DNA from 2 places in the Maritimimonas sp. 2304DJ26-3 genome. Region 2 is predicted to be linked to the other one. Evidence: riboswitches for the same ligand, from Rfam matches in the RefSeq annotation. Region 2 holds a riboswitch; the other holds the start of a gene.
The links. Region 2 has a riboswitch for S-adenosylmethionine ahead of AC1EUV_RS11455 (O-acetylhomoserine aminocarboxypropyltransferase/cysteine synthase family protein). Riboswitches for the same ligand answer to the same signal wherever they lie in the genome.

Region 1 (12,327 bases), on a different contig from region 2:
TAAATAAAAACTCACTCATTATTTCTCTTTTAAGGTATCAAATTCAATAATATAAATATCTTCATTTTTCTTTTTCATTCTATATTCTTCACGTGCGAATTTTTCCAATGAATCTGGATCTTTCAAATTTTCTATAACCTTTTTATCACGTTTGATTTCGTCTTTATAATAATCAGTAGATTTTTCGAGTTTATCAATCTCTTTATCTAATTCGCGATGGTTTAAATAGGAATTCTCGTCGAAAATTAGCATCCAAACTAGAAATATCAATATAATAATAACATATCTATTACTAATAAATTTCACAAAAGGCTTATTTCTAAATTGTTTGAATGTCATCTAAAACCTATAATTTCTCATTAATAATAGTCTTAACAATATCTACCGCAACAGTATTGTATTTATTATTAGGTATAATAAGATCTGCATATTCTTTCATAGGTTCTATAAACTGCTCATGCATAGGCTTTAAGGTTTCATGGTATCGCTGCAACACCTCATCCATGTCTCTACCTCGTTCTTGAATATCACGTTTTAACCTTCTTATTAATCGTTCGTCTGAATCAGCATGAACAAATACTTTAATGTCTAATAAATCACGTACTTTTCGCTTTGCAAAAATTAAAATACCTTCGACTATAACCACCTTACTTGGATGTGTCTTTATGGTATCTTTTGTTCTATTATGAGTAGCAAATGAATATACTGGTTGCTCTATGGCATTACCCTTTTTTAAATTATTTAGATGTTCAACTAATAATTTGAAATCGATAGCTCTAGGATGATCAAAATTAATTTTAGAGCGCTCATCAAAGGTAAGATTATCGGTTGCTTTATAATATGAATCTTGAGAAATTACAGTTACTTCTTCGTCTGGCAATTCATTTATTATTTGGTTTACTACAGTAGTTTTACCACTACCCGTACCCCCAGCAATTCCGATAATAAGCATGAAAATTAGTTTATTTGGTTAAGGCAAAGTAACTAATTATTTTAATCTTTTTAAATAAAGTTTTTTGATTTGTAAAAACTGTACAGAGTTAGTTCTTTTGAATCATTTTGACAATTCCTAAATTTTCTACTCCCAAATAAATATAACCATCTGATCCTTGTTGTATACTACGCACACGACCTATACCATCTAATAACCGCTCCTCTTTCACAATTTTACTTCCATCAATTATACATCGATTTAAATATTGGAATCTAAGAGACCCGACTAATAAATTACCTTTTAATTCAGGGTAAACATTACCAGTAACAAATGTCATTCCGCTTGGAGCTATAGACGGTGTCCAATAATGAATAGGTGACACCATCTTTGGTAAAGATGTATGTTCAGTAAATGATGTTCCGTCATAATTTATACCATAACTAGCCAAAGGCCAACCATAATTTTCACCTTTTTTTATAATATTTATTTCGTCGCCTCCTCTTGGACCATGTTCGTGAGTCCATATTTCTCCTGTAGTAGGATGTTTTATCATTCCTTGAGGGTTACGATGGCCATAAGAAAAAATTGCAGGTTTAGCGTCAGTACTATTTACAAAAGGATTTTCTGAAGGAATTGAACCATCATCGTTTAAACGATATACTTTACCACCATCTCTTGTAATATCTTGTGGGTTCACATCTCTATTACCACGATCACCAATTGTAAAATAAAGATACCCTTCATTATCAAATTCAATTCTTGATCCGAAATGCTGTCCTCTACCGGTATTTGGAGTAGCTTTATAAAGTAATTGCTTATTAATAATTTGATTATTATTTAGTTTAAATCTCATTATCGCAGTATTAGCACCATTACCTGCACCTTCAGTAGATGCATAAGAAATATAGATCCATCCATTTTCACTATAGTTAGGGTGCAATTTAATGTCCATTAGTCCTCCCTGACCTAATAATTCAACTTCAGGCAATCCATTTATTTCGGACTTCTTATCCCCTTTATATTGAATTAATTTCCCTGACTTTTCATTAACAAGTAAAGAATTATCAGGCAAAAATGTAAAACCCCAAGGGTTATATAAATCAGGCACAATAACTTCATATGTATATTCGGAGTTCTTAGGCGTACTCTTCTGAGCACAAGCAGAAAAAGTGATTAGAAATATGAGTGCACAGTTATAAAATAAATGTTTCATTACAGGAGTGTTAAGTGAAGTGAATTTACAAATAATAATCTATTGTAACTGTTAAGAAAAAGCATATATTTGCAAACTTATTTTCGGGGTGTAGCGTAGCCCGGTTATCGCGCCGCGTTTGGGACGCGGAGGTCGCAGGTTCGAATCCTGCCACCCCGACAAATTAAATTCTGGCAGAAACAAATTTTCTAACTGAAGAGTCTAGTTTTAATAATTGATTACTTTGTTCGTGCCTTACTCACTATTTTCTTATTAAATTGATTAGTATCTAGTAATGTATTATAAAAACTTAAGATAAACATTTTAGCTTCTTTAAATTTATCTTTATCATCAAAATATGGCTTTATCTCATCAATTACAGTAATGATTTCTTGCTTTTTTTTAATAAAATCTTGCCTAGCTTCTTCAAGATATTTCCGATCTCTTTTAAAACCTCTATACATTCTTTGAGTAACTTTACTAATTGGTAATTGTTCATTTTGAATTTGAGAGACTACTGCATAGCTAGCATTTACTAGACCAGACATATCAAAATCATAAGGAGTACATATTATTTTTTTATTGATATAAAAAAGTTTCTCATTATGTCGATACGCCATAGAATAATCTGTATTAGCAATCATATATTGAAAAAACGCATTTTTTACAGAACAAATATCATCTTGTTGTAAAGGGTGGATTGGTCTTTTTAACACTTTGCCTTGATGTCTTTTTGCAAAATTTAAATCATCTTCTATTAATATACCCTTTATTTTATGCTCTATGGTTTTATTTCCTCTGAGTTCTATAAATTTAACATCTAATAACCTAGTTTTAAAATGATAAGGTGAGATATTTTCATAAATTTTATAAGCTAAATACTCTTTAACAACATTGTCATTAGAACTTTTCTGTCTAAGGCATGGTAATACCATTTTGAATTTTTTGTGTCCTTCAAATAATGTCTCTTTAGATTCTAATTCATTAATCTTTATTTTCACTGGAGCATAATAACAATTTTTAAGCCTATAATTACCTCTTGCTCTTATATCTGCATTTAAGATATTATGAGAACCATCATTATTTAGATATGTTAGGTTAGCTTTTATATATGAGCCTTTCTTGGAATTTTTCTTAATACCTTTTTGTGAATACCTCAACTCAATACCAAGAATTTCCGTTGTATCAAAAAGTAATGTCTCTTTTAACTCATTTATCTTCTGAGAAAACGAAATACAATAAAAAAACAACAAAGAAATTAAAAGAAATTTAAATCTAGACTTTTTCATAATAACTTGGTAGCTATTACAAATATAAGACATTAAAAATCAAACTATTAAAATTATATCAATGTGATATTTTTTAGTTAGCAACTTCAGACGTTATGAATGTTAATATCTCCTAAATTAAACAAGCATTTCTTTAGTAACTTTTTATATTTTTGGAAGCTCTCGGGGTGTAGCTTAGTCCGGTTAAAGTGCACGGCTGGGGGCCGTGAGATCGGAGGTTCGAATCCTCTCACCCCGACAAAGAGATTTAACGAAGTCTTCAATAATATTCTTAAAATACCTTTGAGGCAATTGCTTTAATATTATCACTTTTCCCCATAGAATAGTAATGTAAAAAAGGAACTCCGTTTTTAATAAGTTCTTTACTCTGTGCAATACTCCATTCAATACCTACTTGTCTAACCTCTTTATTGTCCTTACATTTTACAACGGCCATTATTAATTCATCTGGTAGATCTACTTTAAATCGATGCGGAATCAAATTCAATTGTTTTTTTGTTGAAATAGGTTTTAATCCTGGTATTATCGGGACAGTGATGCCTTCTGACCTGCACTTATCAACAAATTCAAAATATTTTGTGTTATCAAAAAACATCTGTGTAACAATGTAATCAGCACCTTTTTTAATTTTCTTTTTTAAGAAATGTATGTCGCTATCAAAACTTGGTGCCTCAGCGTGTTTTTCTGGGTAACCAGCCACACCTATACAAAAATCTGTTTTTGACGTATTTTGTAAATCATCATCTAAATATATGCCATTGTTTAGTTTTTGAATTTGATTTACTAGGTCACTTGCAAAATGATGTCCTTCTTTCTCTGGCTTAAAATAGATTTCACTTTTAACTGCGTCACCACGTAAAGCCACCACATTATTAATCCCTAAGAAATCAAGGTCAATTAAAAAGTTTTCTGTGTCCTCTTTTGTAAATCCACCGCATAAAATATGGGGAATTGCATCTACTTGATATTTATTTTGGATGGCGGCACAAATTCCAACTGTACCTGGACGTTTTTTTACAACTTGCTTTTTAAGCAATCCATTCTCTAATTCTTTAAAAGTATATTCTTCCCTATGATATGTTACATCAATAAAAGGAGGATTAAATTCCATTAAAGGATCAATATTATCGAAAATTGATTGAATATCTTGTCCTTTTAACGGAGGTAGTATTTCAAAGGAAAACAATGTTTTTCCGTTTGCTTTTTTTATATGTTCGGTTACTTTCATGCTAGTTGTTTACTAAATTAGGGCTCAACCATTTTCTGGCCTTATCAATATTTATATCTCGTCTTTTTCTATAATCTTCTAACTGGCCTTCTGTAATTTTACCCAAGCCAAAATATTTAGCTTGTTCGTTGGCAAAATAATAACCACTTACACTAGCAGCTGGCCACATGGCTAAACTTTCTGTTAATTGAACACCAATCTGTTTTTCTACATCTAGTACTTTCCAAATGGTTTTCTTTTCTAAGTGATCTGGACATGCAGGATAACCAGGTGCCGGACGTATACCTTTATAACTTTCTTTAATTAGTTCTTCATTATTAAGGTTTTCTCCAGATGCGTATCCCCAATGTTTTGTTCGTACTTCTTTATGTAAATATTCTGCAAAAGCTTCAGCCAAGCGATCTGCCAAAGCCTTTACCATAATAGAATTGTAGTCATCATTATCAACTTCGAATTGCTCAGCTAGTTCTTGTGTTCCAAACCCTGTCGAAACACAAAAACATCCCATATAATCTTGTAATTCTGAGTCTTTTGGAGCTATAAAATCAGCTAAAGCAAAGCTTGGTTTACCTTCTCGCTTCTTTAATTGCTGTCGCAGCGATAGGAATTTATACGTCTTATTATATACTTCAACTTCAATATCATCATCATTTATAGAATTTGCAGGGAACAATCCGAATATAGCTTTTGCCTTTAGTAATTTTTGAGTTACAATTTTATCTAAAAGTCCTTTTGCGTCCTTATATAGTTCTGTAGCTTGTTTACCTACAACTTCATCTTCAAAAATAGCCGGATACCTTCCATGTAAATCCCAAGAACGGAAAAAAGGGCTCCAATCAATGAAATCTACTAATTTTTTTAAATCAAAGTCTTCAATGACTTGTATACCTAAACTATTTGGTTTGGCTATTTTAGAATTATTCCAATCAATTTTGAACTTTCTTTTGCGTGCTTCTTCAATAGAAACATATTCTTTTTGTTTACTTCTATTTAAAAACTGCTCTCTAAACTTAATATACTCATCTCGGATTTGACTTTTATAAATCTTATTATTTTCCTGTAATAAGTTACCAACTACAGTTACAGCGCGTGATGCATCATTTACATGAACAACTGTATTTTGGTATTTCGGTGCTATCTTTACAGCTGTATGTGCTCTAGATGTTGTAGCACCCCCAATTAACAATGGAATATTCATTTGTTGTTTATCCATTTCATTAGCGAGGTATACCATTTCATCTAATGAAGGAGTAATCAAACCGCTTAATCCTATAACATCTACATTTTCTTTTTTAGCTGCTTCTATTATTTTTTCTGGAGGTACCATTACACCCAAATCAACAATTTCATAATTATTACATCCTAAAACAACGCTCACAATATTTTTACCTATATCATGAACATCACCTTTAACAGTTGCCATAAGAATGCGACCAGCCGATTGAGCTTTTCCATCTTTTTCAGCCTCAATAAATGGTTGTAAATGTGCCACGGCCCTCTTCATAACACGCGCCGATTTCACTACCTGAGGCAAGAACATCTTACCACTGCCAAATAAATCACCAACTACGTTCATACCCGTCATTAAATGTCCTTCAATCACCTCTATAGGTCTTGAAACAGATAGTCTTGCTTCTTCAACATCTTCAACTACATGTGCATCTATACCTTTTACTAAACTATGTGTTATGCGATCTTGTAAATTACCACTCCTCCATTCTTTTGCTTTTACAGAATCATCCTTTTTAATCCCTTTTACCGTTTCGGCAAAATCTAGTAATCGATCTGTTGCATCATCTCTTCTATCTAACAATACGTCTTCTACATGTTCTAATAAATCTTCCGGAATATTATCATATACCTCTAACATTGTTGGGTTAACTATACCCATATTCATACCATGCTGAATCGCATGATATAAAAATGCCGAATGCATTGCTTCGCGTACTATATCATTTCCTCTAAATGAAAAAGAAACATTACTTACACCACCAGATACATTGGCATAAGGTAAATTCTCACGAATCCATTTAGTAGCATTAAAAAAATCTAGTGCATTTTTTTTATGCTCTTCCATACCTGTAGCCACAGGAAAAATATTTGGATCAAAAATGATATCCTCAGGTGGAAAGTGAACAATGTCTACTAATATTTTATATGAGCGTTCACAAATTTCTATGCGCCGTTTGTAATTATCAGCTTGCCCTACTTCATCGAATGCCATAACAATAGTTGCAGCTCCATACCGTTTAATCAATTTTGCTTGCCGAATAAATTCTTCTTCTCCCTCCTTTAGGCTGATAGAATTTACTACAGATTTACCTTGGACTACTTGTAATCCAGCTTCAATAATCTCCCATTTAGAGCTATCTATCATTATTGGAATACGAGCAATATCTGGTTCGGACGCAATAAGATTAAGAAAAGTTTTCATAGCATGCACACCATCTAGCATGCCTTCATCCATATTCACATCTAAAATCTGCGCGCCTCCTTCCACTTGATGTCGAGCTACTGCTAGTGCTTCATTATATTTTTCCTCTTTAATCAATCGAAGAAATTTACGAGAACCCGTAACATTTGTACGCTCACCCACATTGATAAAATTACTTTGGGGTGTAACCACTAATGGCTCTAAACCTGATAATGTTAAGTATCTATTCATTTACCTTTTCTATAATTTTTCTAGGTTCATAAGTAGAAGCTACTTCTGCAATTGCCTTAATATGTGCAGGACTAGTGCCGCAACAACCACCAATAATATTAATAAGACCATCTTTTAAATAGCTCTCAATAAATTGTTGCATATCTTTTGGTGATTCATCATATTCACCAAAAGCATTTGGCAATCCTGCATTTGGATGTGCAGATGTATAAAAATTAGATTCTCTAGATAATCTTTGTAAATAGGGTTTTAACTGTTCTGCACCTAATGCACAATTAAAACCTACACTTAATAATGGAATATGAGAAATAGAAATTAAAAAAGCCTCAACAGTTTGACCAGACAATGTTCTACCAGATGCATCAGTAATAGTACCTGACACCATAATTGGAATATCAATTTGCTTTTCATCTTTAACCTCTTCTATAGCAAATAAAGCGGCTTTTGCATTTAATGTATCAAAAATGGTTTCTACCAATAAAATATCTGCACCACCATCAACTAAAGCTTCTACTTGTTGCTTGTATGCAATTCGCAATTCATCAAAAGTCACAGCCCTATAACCAGGATCATTAACGTCTGGCGAAAGACTAGCCGTTCTATTGGTTGGACCAATACTACCAGCTACAAATCGAGGTTTTTCAGGGTTAACATTTGTAAACTCCAAAGCCACCTCTTTTGCTATTTTGGCTGATTGATAATTCAATTCATAGACTAAATCTTCCATTTGATAATCTGCCATTGCAATTGTAGTTCCTGAAAATGTATTGGTTTCTATGATATCTGCGCCTGCTTCAAAATATTTCTGGTGAATTTCTTTAATAGCGTCGGGTTGCGTAATAGATAAAAGGTCATTATTTCCTTTTAGCGAAGTGGGATAATCTTTAAACCGCTCTCCACGAAAGTCTTCTTCAGTAAAATTATACTGCTGAAGCATAGTACCCATAGCTCCATCGAGTATAAGAATTCGTTTTTGTATTTCTGTATAAATGGTAGACATTATTGAATTTTGTATCAATATGTCATCCGAAAAGTAAGAGAATATTACTAGCGGTTATCTTTCAAATTAATAAATAATTTGTAGAATTTAGCACCTACTTTAAAAGAAAAGGGTTGCTAAGGCTTCGTTGGGTCTAATCCCTCTGCCTTTCGTGATAACAATCAATAAATTAATGAACAAGACAAATATTCAATTAAAATAATTTAATATCAAAGTTTTTTCAATGTTTTTTAATTATCCCTACAAACTCATAGCTTAATAATTTATATTGATTGTCTAATATTAAAGCCAAAATTTTCTTAAAATCAACTTTATAGTTTCATTATTTGTAATGATGACTTCAGTTTACCGCCTAAGAAGATTATCTTAGCATCATTATTATTTATAAAATGAAAAAACTATCCATTCTATTTATACTTTTAGGAGTTACATTAAACTCTTTTTCACAAATTTACGAACCTGTAAAATGGACAACTTCTGTTGAAAAAATAACTGAATCAGAATTTGATTTGATTGCAACAGCCACTATAGATCAGGGTTGGCATTTATACTCACAAAGCATTCCCGAAGATGGTCCAATACCTACCACATTTAGCTTTAAAGATATTGAAGGAAAGTATAAACTAATTGGTAAAACTAAAGAAGAAGAAGGTCACGAAGAGTTTGATAAAGTATTCGAAATGAATATTAAATACTTTGAAGACAAAGCTTCCTTTAAACAGCGAATTCAACTCTTAACTGAGGATAAAATTGATATTACTGAAACAGTTGAGTTTATGGTTTGTGATGATTCTAATTGCTTACCTCCAACAGAAGTTGAATTAAACTTTTCTGCACAAGGTGAAGCTGCAACAGACATAAACATCTCAAATAACACATCTGAAAATGTTAGTAATGTAGCAAATGATAATTCCAAAAGTGATATTAATAATAGTGTCTCGAAGGATAAAATTACTAAGAAAGAAAAGAAAAAAAGTAGAGGCCTTCTAGGTATTTTTCTAATTGCGTTCTTCTCTGGTTTTGCCGCCCTTTTGACACCTTGCGTTTTTCCCATGATACCAATGACTGTAAGCTTTTTTACAAAACAAAGTAAAACTAGAGCAGCAGGTATCAAGAATGCTATTATTTATGGCTTATCTATCATTATAATTTATGTTTTATTGGGCTCTTTAGTAGTGGCTATTTTTGGTGCCGATTCGCTGAATGCTTTATCGACCAATGTTTGGTTTAACCTAATTTTCTTTTTATTACTGGTAATCTTTGCAGTATCCTTTTTAGGAGCTTTTGAGCTTACCCTACCCAGTTCTTGGGGTACTAAAGTTGATGCGCAGGCAGACAAAGGTGGACTTATAGGGATATTTTTTATGGCATTGGCATTAGCAATTGTTTCCTTTTCATGTACTGGACCAATAGTGGGAACTTTACTGGTGGAAGCAGCATCAAAAGGTGGTATTGCTCCAATTGTTGGTATGTTAGGATTTTCATCAGCTATAGCTTTGCCATTCGCATTATTTGCAGCATTCCCGGGATGGTTAAATTCATTACCCAAATCTGGTGGATGGTTAAACACAGTAAAAGTAGTTTTAGGTTTTCTTGAATTAGCATTGGCATTTAAATTTTTATCAAATGCAGATTTAGTTTTGCAATTGCATTTATTAGAAAGAGAAGTATTTTTAGCCATATGGATCGCTATATTTGGTGCTTTAACTCTTTATCTTTTTGGCAAAATTCAACTTCCTCATGATTCGCCTTTAACTTACATATCTGTTGGCAGATTAAGTTTTGGTTTAATCGTTTTATCATTTACAATATATCTAATTCCTGGTTTATGGGGAGCACCACTTAAATTTATTAGTGGTTTCCCACCACCTATGCAATATAGCGAGTCTCCTAATGGCGTAGGCTATATGAAATTTTCAAGTAGTGATAATGGAGTTAAAGAATCCCTACCAGAAGGAGCGAAATATGGACCGCATAACATTGTCGCATTTCTAGATTACAATAAGGGAATGGAATATGCCAAAAAAGAAAATAAGCCTGTATTATTAGATTTTACTGGTCATGCCTGTGTAAATTGTCGTAAAATGGAAGAACGCGTATGGTCTGACCCAAAAATTCTTAATATTTTAAAAAATGATATTGTTTTAATTTCTCTATATGTAGACGACAAAAGAGCATTACCAGAAAGTGAACAATATACTTCTGAGACTACTGGTAAAAAGATCAAATCTATAGGTAACAAGTGGAGTGATTTTCAGATAAAAAAATACAAAGCCAATGCTCAACCATATTATGTATTATTAGATCATAATGGTGATAATCTAAATGAGTATTCAGCTTATGATCCTAACATAGAAAGTTACTTGGCATGGTTAAAAGAAGGAATTGGTAATTTTAAAAACAATACTCAAGCTATATTCAGTAACTAAATTTAGCTAAAATTAATAACGATTCTTTATTTTTGTTAAAAATTAACCGAAATAATGGAATCCAAATTTGTAGCTCAAAAAAAAGATTTAGAATCTCACTTTCAGCAATTTAGAGAACACATTATTGGAAATAATTCTTCGTTTGAATCTATCAATGGAAAGCAGAATTTATTATATGCCGATTGGATAGCTAGTGGTAGATTGTACGCTCCTATAGAAGAAACTATGCAAAAAGTAATTGGCCCAATGGTCGCCAATACGCATTCTTTTTCTAGTGAAACAGGTAAAGCTTCTACCTATGCCTATAAACATGCCAGAGAAATCATAAAGAAGCATGTAAATGCTAATGAAAATGATGTATTAGTTACAGCTGGAAGCGGCATGACAGGAGTGTTGTCTCGTCTACAACGTGTAATGGGTTTACGTTGGCCCGATGTTGTATTGGATAAAATATCTATCCCAGAAAATGAAAGACCAGTAGTTTTTATTACACATATGGAACACCATTCTAATCATGTTCCTTGGATGGAAACCATTGCAGATGTAGTTATTTTACAATGTAATGAACATAAACTAGTTTGTCCTCATAAGCTTAAAGAAGCTTTAGAAAAATATAAGGATAGACCTCTTAAAATAGGTGCTTTTACTGGTTGTTCTAATGTCACTGGAATTATTACTCCTTATTATCAGCTTGCCAAGATCATGCATCAGCATGGAGGTTATTGTTTTATAGATTTAGCAGCTTCAGCTCCTTATGTAAAAATAAACATGCATCCTAAAGATCCTGAAGAACGCTTGGATGCTATTTATTTTTCACCTCATAAGTTTTTAGGTGGTCCTGGAACTTGTGGTGTATTGGTTTTTAATAAAGAATTATATAAAACTAGTTGTCCAGATGTACCAGGAGGTGGCAATGTAAAATGGACAAATCCTTGGGGAGAATATGGTTATTATGACGATATAGAAACGAAGGAAGATGGTGGTACTCCAGGATTCTTACAAGTAATGCGTACAGCTTTAGCCATACAACTAAAGGAAAAAATGGGTGAAGACAAAATGTCTGAACGCGAGGAAGAGTTATTAGATCTTTGTTTTCTTGAACTCAAGAGAATTCCTGGATTGTATCTTTTAGGTTATAATGATGAAAAACGAATTGGTTCAGTATCATTTGGTATAGAGAATATTCATTATAATTTAATAGTCCGCTTATTAAATGATCGTTTTGGTATTCAGGTAAGAGGCGGTTGGTCTTGTGCCAGTACTTATAGCCATCACCTCTTTGATATTTATGAAAATTCTTCTAAGGAAATAACTGACGGTATAGCCAAAAAGGATTTGACTATTAAACCAGGTTGGGTTCGATTATCTCTGCATCCTATAACCACCAACGCTGAAGTGCATTACATCTGTGATTCAATAAAACAAATTGTTGAAAAAATTGAAAAATGGAAAGTAGATTATAGATATAATCCTACTAATAATGAATTTGAATTCATCCATGGAAATGATGAAAAAATTATTGAGCAAGTACAAGGTTGGTTCGACATCTAAATACTAAATTCATCACTATAATGTATACAAAATGCCTCC
Region 2 (12,327 bases):
CCCCATTAACTTCAGAGGGAGGTTTAGACTTGGCATACAATGAAGGATATACTTATTGGACAGATTTCCTTTTTCAAGGAATGTTCGCTGCTACTGCTGCCACTATAGTTTCTGGTGCAGTGGCAGAAAGAATGAAAATTGCGCCATTTATGATTTTTACTGTATTATATGTAGGTATTATTTACCCACTGGCTGGTTCATGGAAATGGGGAGGTGGTTTTTTACAAATGCGCGAAACACCATTTTATGATTTTGCAGGCTCAACTTTAGTGCACTCAGTTGGTGGCTGGGCAGCAGTGGTAGCCGTATGCTTGTTAGGGTCTCGTATTGGTAAATTTAAAGACGGTAAACCTCAGGCAATTCCAGGTCATAATATTTCGCTAGCAATGGCTGGTGTAATTATTTTGTGGTTAGGTTGGTTTGGCTTTAACGGAGGTTCTGTTTTATCTGCAGATCCTACCTTAACTTCATTAACATTAGTAACTACATGTTTAGCTGCAGCTGCAGGAGGTGTTTTTGCGTTTATAGTATCTACATTATTGTATAAAAATTTAGATATAACAATGTTCTTAAATGGTATTTTAGGTGGCCTAGTTGGTATTACTGCTGGTGCTGATCAAATGAGTCCTTCTGATGCAATTGTCATTGGAGCTGTTGCTGGTGCAATTGTAGTTTTTGCAGTAAGTTTTATCGATAAATTAAGATTAGATGACCCTGTTGGTGCTATAGCCGTACATCTAATATGTGGTATTTGGGGAACACTTGCTGTAGGTCTTTTAGGAAATTTAGCAAGTGGTGCTCAATTTGTTAGTCAATTGATTGGTGTAGCTTCATACGCTGTTATATGTATAGTTAGCTCATTCATAATTATATACACTTTAAAGAAAACTGTGGGAATACGTGTTAGTGAAAAAGAAGAACTAGAAGGTTTAGATAAACATGAGCACGCTATGAATGCATATCCAGACTTTAGAATGAATGAGCATTAAAAAATATGAATGCTAAAAATTACTTTTAGAATTTGATAATTTCATCCCCTTAATTTTGTCAAATTAAGAAAAATGCAATGATATTTTAAATTCATTGCATTTTTTATATCATTATTTTATTTTAAGATGTGAATAATATAGCTTTGTTTGGAATTTGATATAAATAATTCAAAAAATGAAAGACCAAGGATTGTATTTAAATGAATTTGAGCGAGATAATTGTGGAGCTGGATTTATCTGTAATTTAAAAGGAAAAAAATCTAACAAAATCATTCATGATGCATTAGAGATTTTAGTAAAACTGGAACATAGAGGCGCGGTTAGTGCAGATGGTAAGACAGGAGATGGAGCGGGTATCCTTATTGATATACCTCATGAATATTTCAAGAGGGTTTGCAGTTTCGATTTGCCAAAATCAAGGGAGTATGCCGTTGGTATGGTATTCTTGCCAAAGAAAGAGAATCAAAGAACTTATTGTATTAAAGTTCTAGAGGAAGAATTAGAACGACAAGGTTTAAATACTCTTGGTTGGCGTTTTGTGCCAGTTGATAGATCTGTTTTAGGAGAAGTGGCTGCGCGAACCGAACCATATGTACAGCAAGTCTTTGTTGGTAAAGGTAGCAGTATAACTGACATGCAATTTAAAGCCAAGCTTTTTGCGGCGAGAAAAATTGCTGAAAATAAAATTGCAAAATCTAAAATAGCCGAAGCGAGTTATTTTTATCTACCTAGTCTTTCAACAACAACTTTAATTTATAAGGGGCTCTTAGTGCCCGAAGATATAAGTCGATATTATACAGACTTACAGCAACCCGATGTAGTTACTCGGTTGGCACTAGTGCATCAACGTTTTTCTACAAATACTTTCCCTTCATGGGATCTGGCACAACCTTTTAGATATATGTGTCATAATGGTGAAATAAATACTTTAAGAGGCAATGTTAGTAGAATGAGAGCTCGTGAAGAATTGATGGAAAGCGAACTTTTTGGTGATGACCTCAAGGAAATCTTTCCAATTATTCAAGATGGAAAGTCAGATTCTGCCTCAATGGATATGGCTTTAGAGCTATTGTTAATGACGGGAAGATCACTGCCAGAGGTAATGATGATGATGGTTCCAGAAGCTTGGGAAAAACATCAAACCATGAGTGCTGATAAAAAAGCTTTTTACGAGTATAATTCATGTATAATGGAACCTTGGGATGGTCCGGCATCAGTGCCTTTTACAGATGGTGATTATATAGGCGCGTTGTTAGATAGAAACGGATTACGTCCATCGAGATATACAGTTACCAAAAGTGGTAATGTGGTGATGTCTTCAGAAATTGGAGTATTGGATATCAAACCTGAAAATGTAGTAAAGCATGGAAGATTGGAGCCAGGTAAAATGTTCTTGGTTGATATGAACGCTGGAAGAATTATAGAAGATGAAGAAGTTAAAAACTTAGTTGTTTCTAAGAATTCTTATAAAAAATGGATAAATGAGTACACATTGCCGTTGGCAAAGGTGCCTTATACTAATAATAAATGTGCTGTAGAACTAACAGATTATACTACGCGCTTAAGAGTTTTTGGTTACACCCACGAAGATATTTCTACTATCGTTACCCCAATGGCCGTAAAAGCTAAAGAAGCTATTGGCTCTATGGGTACAGATACACCTCTGGCTGTTTTATCTGATCAACCGCAATTATTGTATAATTATTTTAAGCAACTTTTTGCACAAGTTACCAACCCTCCACTAGATGGTATTCGCGAAGAGATAATTACGGACATTAGTTTAGCAATTGGAGGTGATAGAAATATCTTTGATATAGTACCAGAACAAGCTAAGAAATTACGTATACAAAATCCGGTAATTTCTAACGAAGATCTAGATAAAATTAAGAATATTGATCATCCAGATTTTAAAGCAGCTTCTATTTCAATTTTATACAAGGTTGAAAAAGGGGTTAACGGACTAGAAGCAAGATTAGATACAATATTAAAAGAAGCAGAAAAAGCGGTAGATAGTGGAGCTAATATTATCATTTTATCTGACAGAGGTGTAAACGAATATTTTGCTCCAATTCCTGTTTTGTTAGCATGTTCGTATTTACATCATACACTAAATCGATTAAAAAAGCGATCTAAATTCGGTATTGTTCTAGAAACAGCTGAAGCTAGAGAGCCACATCATTTTGCAACACTTTTTGGATACGGAGCCAGTGCAATAAATCCCTATATGGTAAATGAGATTATAGAAGATCTAGTTGATAAAAAAGTCATTAAAGATGTAACTACTGAAGAGGCTATAGAAAATTTCAATAAAGCTATTGGCAAAGGTCTGTTGAAGATTATGAATAAGATCGGTATTTCAACGCTACATTCTTATAGAGCTTCACAAATCTTTGAAATAGTAGGTTTAAAACAATCATTTACTAAAAAATATTTTCCATATACACCTTCTAGAATTCAGGGTATTGGAATCTATGTTTTAGAAAAAGACATTATAAAAAGACATCGAAATGCTTTTGCTAAAAAAGCAATTCCTCAAGTATTAGATCTAAACATTGGGGGCGATTATAGATGGCGTAGGAACGGAGAAAAGCATATGTTTAATCCAACCACAGTTTCAAAATTACAGCAGGCGGTTAGAAGTAAAAGTAAACAGAGTTATGCAACATATGCAAAAGAAATTAATGAGCAAAGCAAAAATTTAATGACTTTAAGAGGATTGTTCGAGTTTAACAACTTAGATCCAATTCCAATTGAAGACGTTGAACCATGGACTGAAATCGTTAAGCGATTTAAAACTGGTGCTATGTCTTATGGGTCAATTAGCCAAGAAGCTCATGAGAATCTGGCTATTGCCATGAATAGAATTGGAGGTAAAAGTAATTCTGGTGAAGGAGGTGAAGATAAAAGGCGTTTTAAGAAGTTACCAAATGGTGATTCTAAAAATAGTGCTATAAAACAAGTTGCTTCTGGAAGGTTTGGTGTAACGAGTAATTATCTCGCCAATGCCAAAGAAATACAAATTAAAATGGCTCAAGGAGCTAAACCTGGTGAAGGTGGTCAGCTCCCTGGAGAGAAAGTACTCCCATGGATAGCTGAAGTTAGAAATTCTACTCCTTACGTAGGTTTAATATCGCCACCACCGCATCATGATATTTATTCTATTGAAGATTTAGCACAACTCATTTTCGATCTTAAGAATGCTAATAGAGAGGCTAGAATAAATGTGAAACTAGTATCAAAAGTTGGAGTTGGAACTATAGCCGCAGGTGTTGCAAAAGCAAAAGCAGATGTTATTTTAATTTCAGGTTTTGATGGTGGCACAGGAGCATCTCCACTAACTTCTTTAAAACATGCTGGATTACCTTGGGAGCTTGGAATTGCCGAAGCGCAGCAAACATTAACACTTAATAATTTAAGAGGTAGAGTAGTGTTAGAATGTGATGGGCAACTAAAAACGGGGCGAGATGTAGCTGTAGCGGCTTTGTTAGGGGCCGAAGAATTTGGTTTTGCTACAGCACCATTGGTAGCGTCTGGTTGTATTATGATGCGTGCATGCCATCTTAACACTTGTCCAGTAGGTATTGCCACACAAGATCCTGAGCTTCGTAAAAACTTTAAGGGTACACCAGAACACGTAATTAATTTTATGTACTTCGTTGCCGAGGAGCTGAGAGAAATAATGGCTCAACTTGGTTTTAAAACTTTAAAAGAGATGATAGGGCAGACGCATAAAATAAATGCCAATCCCGCTATTGATCACTATAAGGCGAAGGGAATAGATATATCTTCTATTCTTTATCAACCTAAATTTGTGAAAGATACGCCTCTATATAATGTTGAAAGTCAAGATCATCATTTAGAACATGTTTTAGATATGAGGATTCTTAAAGATGCTCAAAGGGCAATTCAAGATAAGTCCAAAACGAGTCTTAAGTATGTTATTCAAAATACAGATAGAGCAGTTGGAGCTATTTCTAGTAACGAAATATCTAAACTTCATGGTGGTAATGGATTACCAGATGACACTTTAGAGTTGAATTTTAATGGTTCAGCAGGTCAAAGTTTTGGAGCATTTGCAACAAGAGGATTAACATTAACAGTAGATGGTGAAACAAATGATTATTTGGGTAAAGGTTTGTCGGGTGCTAAAATTATTGTTAGAAAGCCAAAAGAAGCCGATTTTAAAGCCGAAGAAAACATTATTACTGGTAATGTAAGTTTTTATGGAGCTGTTGCAGGCGAAGCCTACATAAATGGTATTGCTGGTGAACGTTTTGCTGTTAGAAATTCTGGAGTTACCGCTGTAGTAGAGGGTGTTGGAGATCATGGATGTGAGTATATGACTGGAGGTAAAGTGGTAATTTTAGGTAAGACCGGAAGAAACTTTGCTGCAGGTATGAGTGGCGGAATTGCTTATGTATATGATAGAGAAAACCAATTTAAAAATGGCCTGTGTAATTTAGAAATGGTGGAACTAGAACAATTGACTGAAGAAGATAATATGGAGCTTAATAAATTGGTGAAAAACCATAAAGACTATACGAATAGTGATTTAGCCAAAAGATTATTAAATGATTGGGATACTGAAATTGATAATTTTATTAAAGTTTTCCCTGTAGATTATAAAAAAGCTCTGGCTCGTTTAGCCAAAGAAAAAACTCAAGTAGAACAGTTAATAGCATAGTTATGGGAGAGTTAGGAGGTTTTAAAAGATATAAAAGAGAAGGCGAAAAGAACAAAGTAGTAAAAGCTCGAGTTCAACACTATAAGGAATTTACTGTTCCATTAAAAGAGGATGAGATCAAAAAACAAGGGTCTCGCTGTATGGATTGTGGCATTCCATTCTGCCATAGTGGTTGTCCTTTGGGTAATTTAATCCCAGATTTTAACGATGCTGTTCATAAAGGTGAATGGCAATTAGCTTCAGAGATTTTACATTCTACAAATAATTTTCCTGAGTTTACTGGTCGTTTATGCCCTGCACCCTGTGAAAAAGCATGTGTTTTGGGTATTATTAATGATCCTGTTTCTATTGAAAATATTGAGAAGAATATTGTAGAACGCGCTTTCGCTGAAGGGTGGATTCACCCACAACCACCAAAGAAACGGTCTAGCAAGAGAGTTGCAGTAATAGGATCAGGCCCAGCAGGAATGGCTGCTGCTCAACAATTAAATAGAGCAGGGCATGCGGTTACTGTTTTTGAAAGAGATGATGCCATTGGAGGCTTACTTCGTTATGGAATTCCGAACTTTAAATTAGAAAAAGAAATTATAGATAGAAGAGTAAAAATTCTTGAAAAAGAAGGAATTACATTTAAAACCAATGTGAATGTTGGGGTGAATTATGATGTAGAAAATCTGGATAATTTTGATTCAATAGTACTTTGTGGGGGAGCAACTGTGCGAAGAAGCCTTCCTGTTAAAGGTATTGAAAGTAAAGGCGTTGTACAGGCAATGGATTTTTTAACTAGACAGACCAAAGCATTATATGATGAAGAGCTAGAAGGAGAAGTTATTAGCGCAAAAGATAAACATGTTATAGTAATTGGAGGAGGAGATACTGGCTCAGACTGCGTTGGAACTTCTAATCGACATGGAGCCAAATCTGTAACTAATTTTGAAATTATGCCTAAACCACCGATTGGTAGAAGTGAGAGAACTCCTTGGCCTTTCTGGCCTTTGCAATTAAAAACGAGCTCTTCGCATGAAGAGGGTTGCGATCGTAATTGGCTAATTAATACAAAAGAGTTTGTTACAAATAAAAAAGGTGAGTTAACCGCTTTGAAAACGGTCGAAGTTGAGTGGAAAATTGAAACAGGAAAGCGGCCAGAATTAATAGAAAAGCCAAATACTGAGAAAACATGGCCTTGCGATCTAGCCTTATTAGCATTAGGTTTTATTGGCCCCGAAGCAACATTGGCTGATAAGTTGGGTATAGAAAAAGATGAACGCTCTAATTATAAAGCTGAATATGGTAAATATCAAACCAATGTTCCTCATATTTTTACTGCTGGAGATATGCGTAGAGGACAGTCTTTAATAGTTTGGGCAATTGCTGAAGGCAGAGAAGCGGCAAAAGCAGTTGATGAATATTTAATGAATACTTCTTATTTGCCTATTAAAGGTCAAGGAGATTTAATAGGGGCTTAATTTATATTAATGGATACCAATAAAAAATACGAGATATATAACAGCATGTTTTTAAATCTGTCTTATCAAGATTCTAAAAACATAGGTCATTTACTACCATTACTGAGTGAGTTTGCGAAAAAACGCCTCGAAAAAAGGATTGCTCCAATAAAGATATTAGATGAATTTATTAAGAATCATCCTGACACCATTGGTGGAGATAAATTGGCTTTTATGTTTGGTGTTGTTCAATACGTAGAAAGGCAAATTGTACTTTTTGATAGTATAGAAGATTCTTCAAAACCAAAAGAATTAGAAGATGGTGGATTTTTACGTGTTTTAGATATTTTTTCTCAAACCAATATTCAGTCTAATAAACAAGAACTTCTCGATAAGTTAAACGATTTTAAAGTTCGTATAGTTTTAACCGCACACCCTACTCAATTTTATACACCAGCAGTTTTAAATATTATTGGAAGGCTAAGGGAACAGATAGTTAAAAATGATATAGAAAAAATAGATGTATTATTGCATCAGTTGGGTCTAACTTCTTTAATAAATTCTCAAAGTCCAACACCTATAGATGAAGCACATAATATTCTTCATATATGTCGCTATTATTATTATAATGCACTTGGTGATTTATACTATTATTTAAACTCAACTATTGATGGATTTGATAATTCTGAATTGGTAACCTTAGGTTTTTGGCCATGCGGAGATAGAGACGGTAATCCGTTTGTAACATATCAAAGTACAAAGGATGTGTCTAATGCTTTACGAATGACCTTAATGAAATGTTATTATCATGACATAAAACGATTATCATCAATAATGACATTTAAAGGTGTAGATAAACTATTATTTAATTTAAAAGAGAAACTCTACAAAGCAATGTTTGACCCTGAATATCTGATTACTTATTCAGAAATTTTAAGAGCATTAAATAAAGTAAAAAAATATATTATTGAAGACTATCAAGGTTTGCATTTAGATGAGCTAAAAAAAGTTCAATTTAAGGTTAACATATTTAAAAATCATTTTGCTTCCTTAGACATTCGTCAAAATCATGATGTACATGAGCAAGTTGTAACTTGTATTCTGAAAAATGCTGGATTCATAAAAAAATCATTAAGCGAGTTGACTAAGAATGATCTTATAGAAATACTTACAAAAAAGAAGGTTAAAGTTAAAGTTAATCCAAAAGCACCTGCTATTATAAAAGATACTATAAAAAACATTGAGCAGCTAAAAGAATTACAAGATAGAAATGGTCAGTTAGGCTGCCATAGATATATTATTAGTAATTCAGAAGATATTTATTCAGTACTTTTTGTTTTTGGGTTAATGCGATGGATTCATAAAGATGATATGCTAGATTTTGATATTGTCCCTCTTTTTGAAACTATGAATGGAATGCGTAATTCAGAAGATATAATGACGCAATTATTCGAAAATGAGCAATATAAAGCTCATTTAAAGAAAAGAAAGAATAGACAAACCATTATGCTTGGTTTCTCAGATGGCACCAAAGATGGTGGCTACTTAAAGGCGAATTGGTCTATCTACAAATCTAAAGAAACATTAACGGCTGTATGTAATAAGTATAAAATTGAAGCAGCTTTTTTTGATGGTAGAGGAGGGCCTCCAGCAAGAGGGGGTGGTAAAACACATCGTTTTTATGCTTCTCAAGGAAGCTCTATTGCTAACAATGAATTACAATTAACAATACAAGGGCAAACAATAACTAGTACATATGGAACAAAAGATAAGTTTCGCTTTAATGCTGAGCAGCTTATCACTTCTGGCCTTTATAATTTTTTACATGGAAAAGACTCATTAATTTCTTCTGATAACAGGATTCTTATTGAAAGATTAAGCGAATTAAGTTTTAATAAGTATGGCGAGTTAAAGAATCATAAAAAGTTTTTGCCATATATAGAGAAAATGACAACGCTTAGGTATTATACAAATGCCAGAATAGGAAGTAGACCTAGTAAGCGAAATACAGATGAAAGGTTGAAACTCTCTGATCTTCGAGCTATATCCTACGTAGGTTCTTGGAGCCAGTTAAAACAAAATATTCCAGGCTATTTTGGTATTGGTACTGCAATTGCTAAAATCAAATCAGAAGGAAATATAGATGATGTTAAGAAACTTTATAAAAATGTTCCCTTCTTTAAAACATTAATTGATAATAGCATGATGTCTTTAACAAAGTGCTATTTTGAGTTAACATCATACATTAAAGAGATTAAAGAATTTGGAGACTTTTGGCAATATCTATATGATGAATATGAGTTGTCTAAAAAAATGATTTTAGAGATTACTGATTCTGAATCTTTAATGGAACACGAAAAGAAATCTAAGAGGTCTATTGAAACACGAGAAGAAATTGTATTACCACTTTTAATTGTACAGAATTACGCTATTCAGAAGTTATTATCAGAAAAAGATCCAAATCTTATTAAAGCTTACAAAAAATTAATTGTAAGATCTCTTTATGGAAATATTAATGCAAGTAGAAATTCTGCTTAACTAATTTTATAGATTTTTTCACAATGAAAATATTTATATATCAGTATAGTTAGTAATTTTTAGGATTTATTGAATTAAGAGTATTATTTAATGACTTATTGATAAAAATTAAAATAAATAGTTTAAAAATTTGGATATTAATTTTTAATAATTGAATATTTGTACTCACAAAGTTCAATTACTTACTGAAATGTTATCAAGAAAGGTGGAGGGATTAGACCCTTTGAAGCCTTAGCAACCCTTTGTTCTATACAAAGAAGGTGCTAAATTCTACTTTAAGCTTAGGCTTACAGATAGATAACCAAACGAAATTACTCTTAGTAATTTCTTAAATTTTCTTATAACATTTTTCTATTAAGTACGCCTAATGGTGGATTTGACTTTTGATTATTTATTAATTTTTAAAAGTAAGAAAAATGAGTACACAAAAATTCGCAACCAACGCGTTGCACGCAGGACACGATGTAAAACAAACATCCGGCACAAGAGCGGTGCCAATCTATCAAACAACCTCGTATGTTTTTAATGATGCTGAGCATGCGGCTAATCTTTTTTCATTAAAAGAATTAGGTTTTATTTACACAAGACTTAACAACCCTACTAATCAAATTCTACAAGACCGCTTAGCTGCTTTAGAAGGTGGTATTGGAGCTGTAGTTTTTGCCTCTGGGACTGCTGCTATTTCAACAGGTTTACTAACGTTATTGAGGGCTGGTGATCATATTGTTGCTTCTAGTAGTTTGTATGGAGGAACATACAATTTATTAAATGTTACGTTGCCTAGATTAGGTATTACAACAACATTTGTTGATGCTTCAAATCCTGAAAATTTTACTGAAGCAGTACAAGAGAATACAAGAGCTTTTTTCGTTGAATCTTTAGGGAACCCGAAATTAGATGTATTAGACCTAGAGGAAATTTCAAAGCATGCAAAAACAGCCAGAGTTCCTTTTATAGTAGATAATACGGTTGCAACTCCTGCACTTTTGAATCCTATAGAACACGGAGCTAATATTGTTATCCATTCACTAACCAAATATATCGGAGGTCAAGGTAATTCTTTAGGAGGTGTAATCATAGATGCTGGAACTTTTGATTGGTCGAGCGGAAAGTTTCCTGAATTTACAGAACCTTCAGCAGGATACCATGGATTAGTATATCATGAGGCTTTAGGGGCGGCATCGTATACATTCAAGTTAATTTTAGAAGGATTACGTGATTTTGGTGGCGCATTGAGTCCAACAAATGCCTTCAATATTATTCAAGGATTGGAAACATTAGAAGTTAGAATCAAAAAGCACAGTGAAAATGCGCTAGAATTGGCAAAATGGTTAGAACAACAGGATGAAGTGACTTGGGTCAATTATCCAGGATTAGAAAGCAGTCAATATAAATCATTATCAGATAAATATTTACCAAAGGGCCAAAGTGGGATTGTTACATTTGGGGCCAAAGGAGGTTATGAAGCGGCAAAAAAGATTGCTAATGAAACCCAGTTATTCTCATTGCTAGCAAATATTGGTGATACAAAATCATTAATAATCCACCCAGCTAGTACAACACACCAACAATTATCAGAAGAACAACAAAACGATGCGGGAGTTTCGCAAGATTTGATTCGATTGTCAGTAGGGTTAGAAAATATTGAGGACTTAAAGGCTGATTTAAAGGCTATTTTTTCTAATATTTCTAAAGAAGTAGTTGCCTAAACTAGCGCAAAATTGAAAAGTAATTTATTTCATATTAATATTGATTATACTACAGAGAGTAATGCTCAATTTGAGAATATTCGATTAAGCTATCAGCTTTTTGGAAAAGAATTGGGTACTGCTCCAGTGGTATTAATTAACCATGCCTTAACAGGAAATAGCAATGTAGCTGGAGAAAATGGTTGGTGGAAAGAACTTGTTGGTGAAAATAAGGTTATAGATACAAAACAGTATACAGTGCTATCTTTTAATATTCCAGGTAATGGATATGATGGTTATGTAATTGATAATTATAAAAAATTTGTTGCCAGAGATATAGCCGGAATATTTTTACAGGGTTTACATAAGTTAAAAATTAATGAATTATTTGCAATCATTGGAGGCTCATTAGGAGGAGGAATTGCTTGGGAAATGGTGGTATTAAAGCCGAAAATAGCAAAACATTTAATTCCAATTGCCACCGACTGGAAATCTACTGATTGGCTTATTGCTAATTGTCAAATTCAAGAGCAGTTTTTAGTAAATTCAAGTAACCCTGTTCATGATGCGCGTATGCACGCCATGTTATGTTATCGAACTCCAGAATCATTTAAAGAACGTTTTCAGCGATCTAGAAATGAGGAGTTGGAAATTTTTAATGTTGAAAGTTGGTTATTGCATCATGGTGAAAAACTACAGGAACGTTTTCAGCTTTCGGCGTATAAATTAATGAACCAGTTATTAAAAACCATTGATGTTACAAGAGGTTTAGAAGAAGGCGCATCCATCTTAGATACTATCCAAGCAAACATTCATATAGTTGGTGTTGATTCAGATTTGTTTTTTACGGCAGAAGAAAATAGAGAAACGCAAAAACAATTGGCACTATCGAACGATAATGTTACCTACAATGAGATTACTTCTGTACATGGGCATGATGCTTTTTTAATAGAGTATCAGCAATTAGAAAAAATTATTGCACC

Region 1: another riboswitch for S-adenosylmethionine. It lies ahead of AC1EUV_RS07360 (homocysteine S-methyltransferase family protein); the one in region 2 lies ahead of AC1EUV_RS11455 (O-acetylhomoserine aminocarboxypropyltransferase/cysteine synthase family protein).

What each region holds. Positions count from the first base shown of each region.
Region 1 covers NZ_JBWQOK010000002.1:508,338-520,664, forward strand. The annotation lists gene AC1EUV_RS07315 (methylmalonyl-CoA mutase subunit beta) at 1-19, opposite strand, end outside; gene AC1EUV_RS07320 (FtsB family cell division protein) at 19-339, opposite strand; gene udk (uridine kinase) at 347-952, opposite strand; gene AC1EUV_RS07330 (PQQ-dependent sugar dehydrogenase) at 1,041-2,147, opposite strand; tRNA gene AC1EUV_RS07335 (tRNA-Pro) at 2,232-2,306, shown strand; gene AC1EUV_RS07340 (hypothetical protein) at 2,366-3,415, opposite strand; tRNA gene AC1EUV_RS07345 (tRNA-Pro) at 3,579-3,653, shown strand; gene metF (methylenetetrahydrofolate reductase [NAD(P)H]) at 3,687-4,643, opposite strand; gene metH (methionine synthase) at 4,645-7,308, opposite strand; gene AC1EUV_RS07360 (homocysteine S-methyltransferase family protein) at 7,301-8,308, opposite strand; SAM riboswitch class I at 8,360-8,469, opposite strand; gene AC1EUV_RS07365 (protein-disulfide reductase DsbD family protein) at 8,698-10,737, shown strand; gene AC1EUV_RS07370 (aminotransferase class V-fold PLP-dependent enzyme) at 10,792-12,288, shown strand.
Region 2 covers NZ_JBWQOK010000003.1:612,546-624,872, forward strand. The annotation lists gene AC1EUV_RS11435 (ammonium transporter) at 1-989, shown strand, start outside; gene gltB (glutamate synthase large subunit) at 1,165-5,673, shown strand; gene AC1EUV_RS11445 (glutamate synthase subunit beta) at 5,676-7,139, shown strand; gene AC1EUV_RS11450 (phosphoenolpyruvate carboxylase) at 7,149-9,656, shown strand; SAM riboswitch class I at 9,847-9,960, shown strand; gene AC1EUV_RS11455 (O-acetylhomoserine aminocarboxypropyltransferase/cysteine synthase family protein) at 10,073-11,365, shown strand; gene thrA (bifunctional aspartate kinase/homoserine dehydrogenase I) at 11,378-12,327, shown strand, end outside.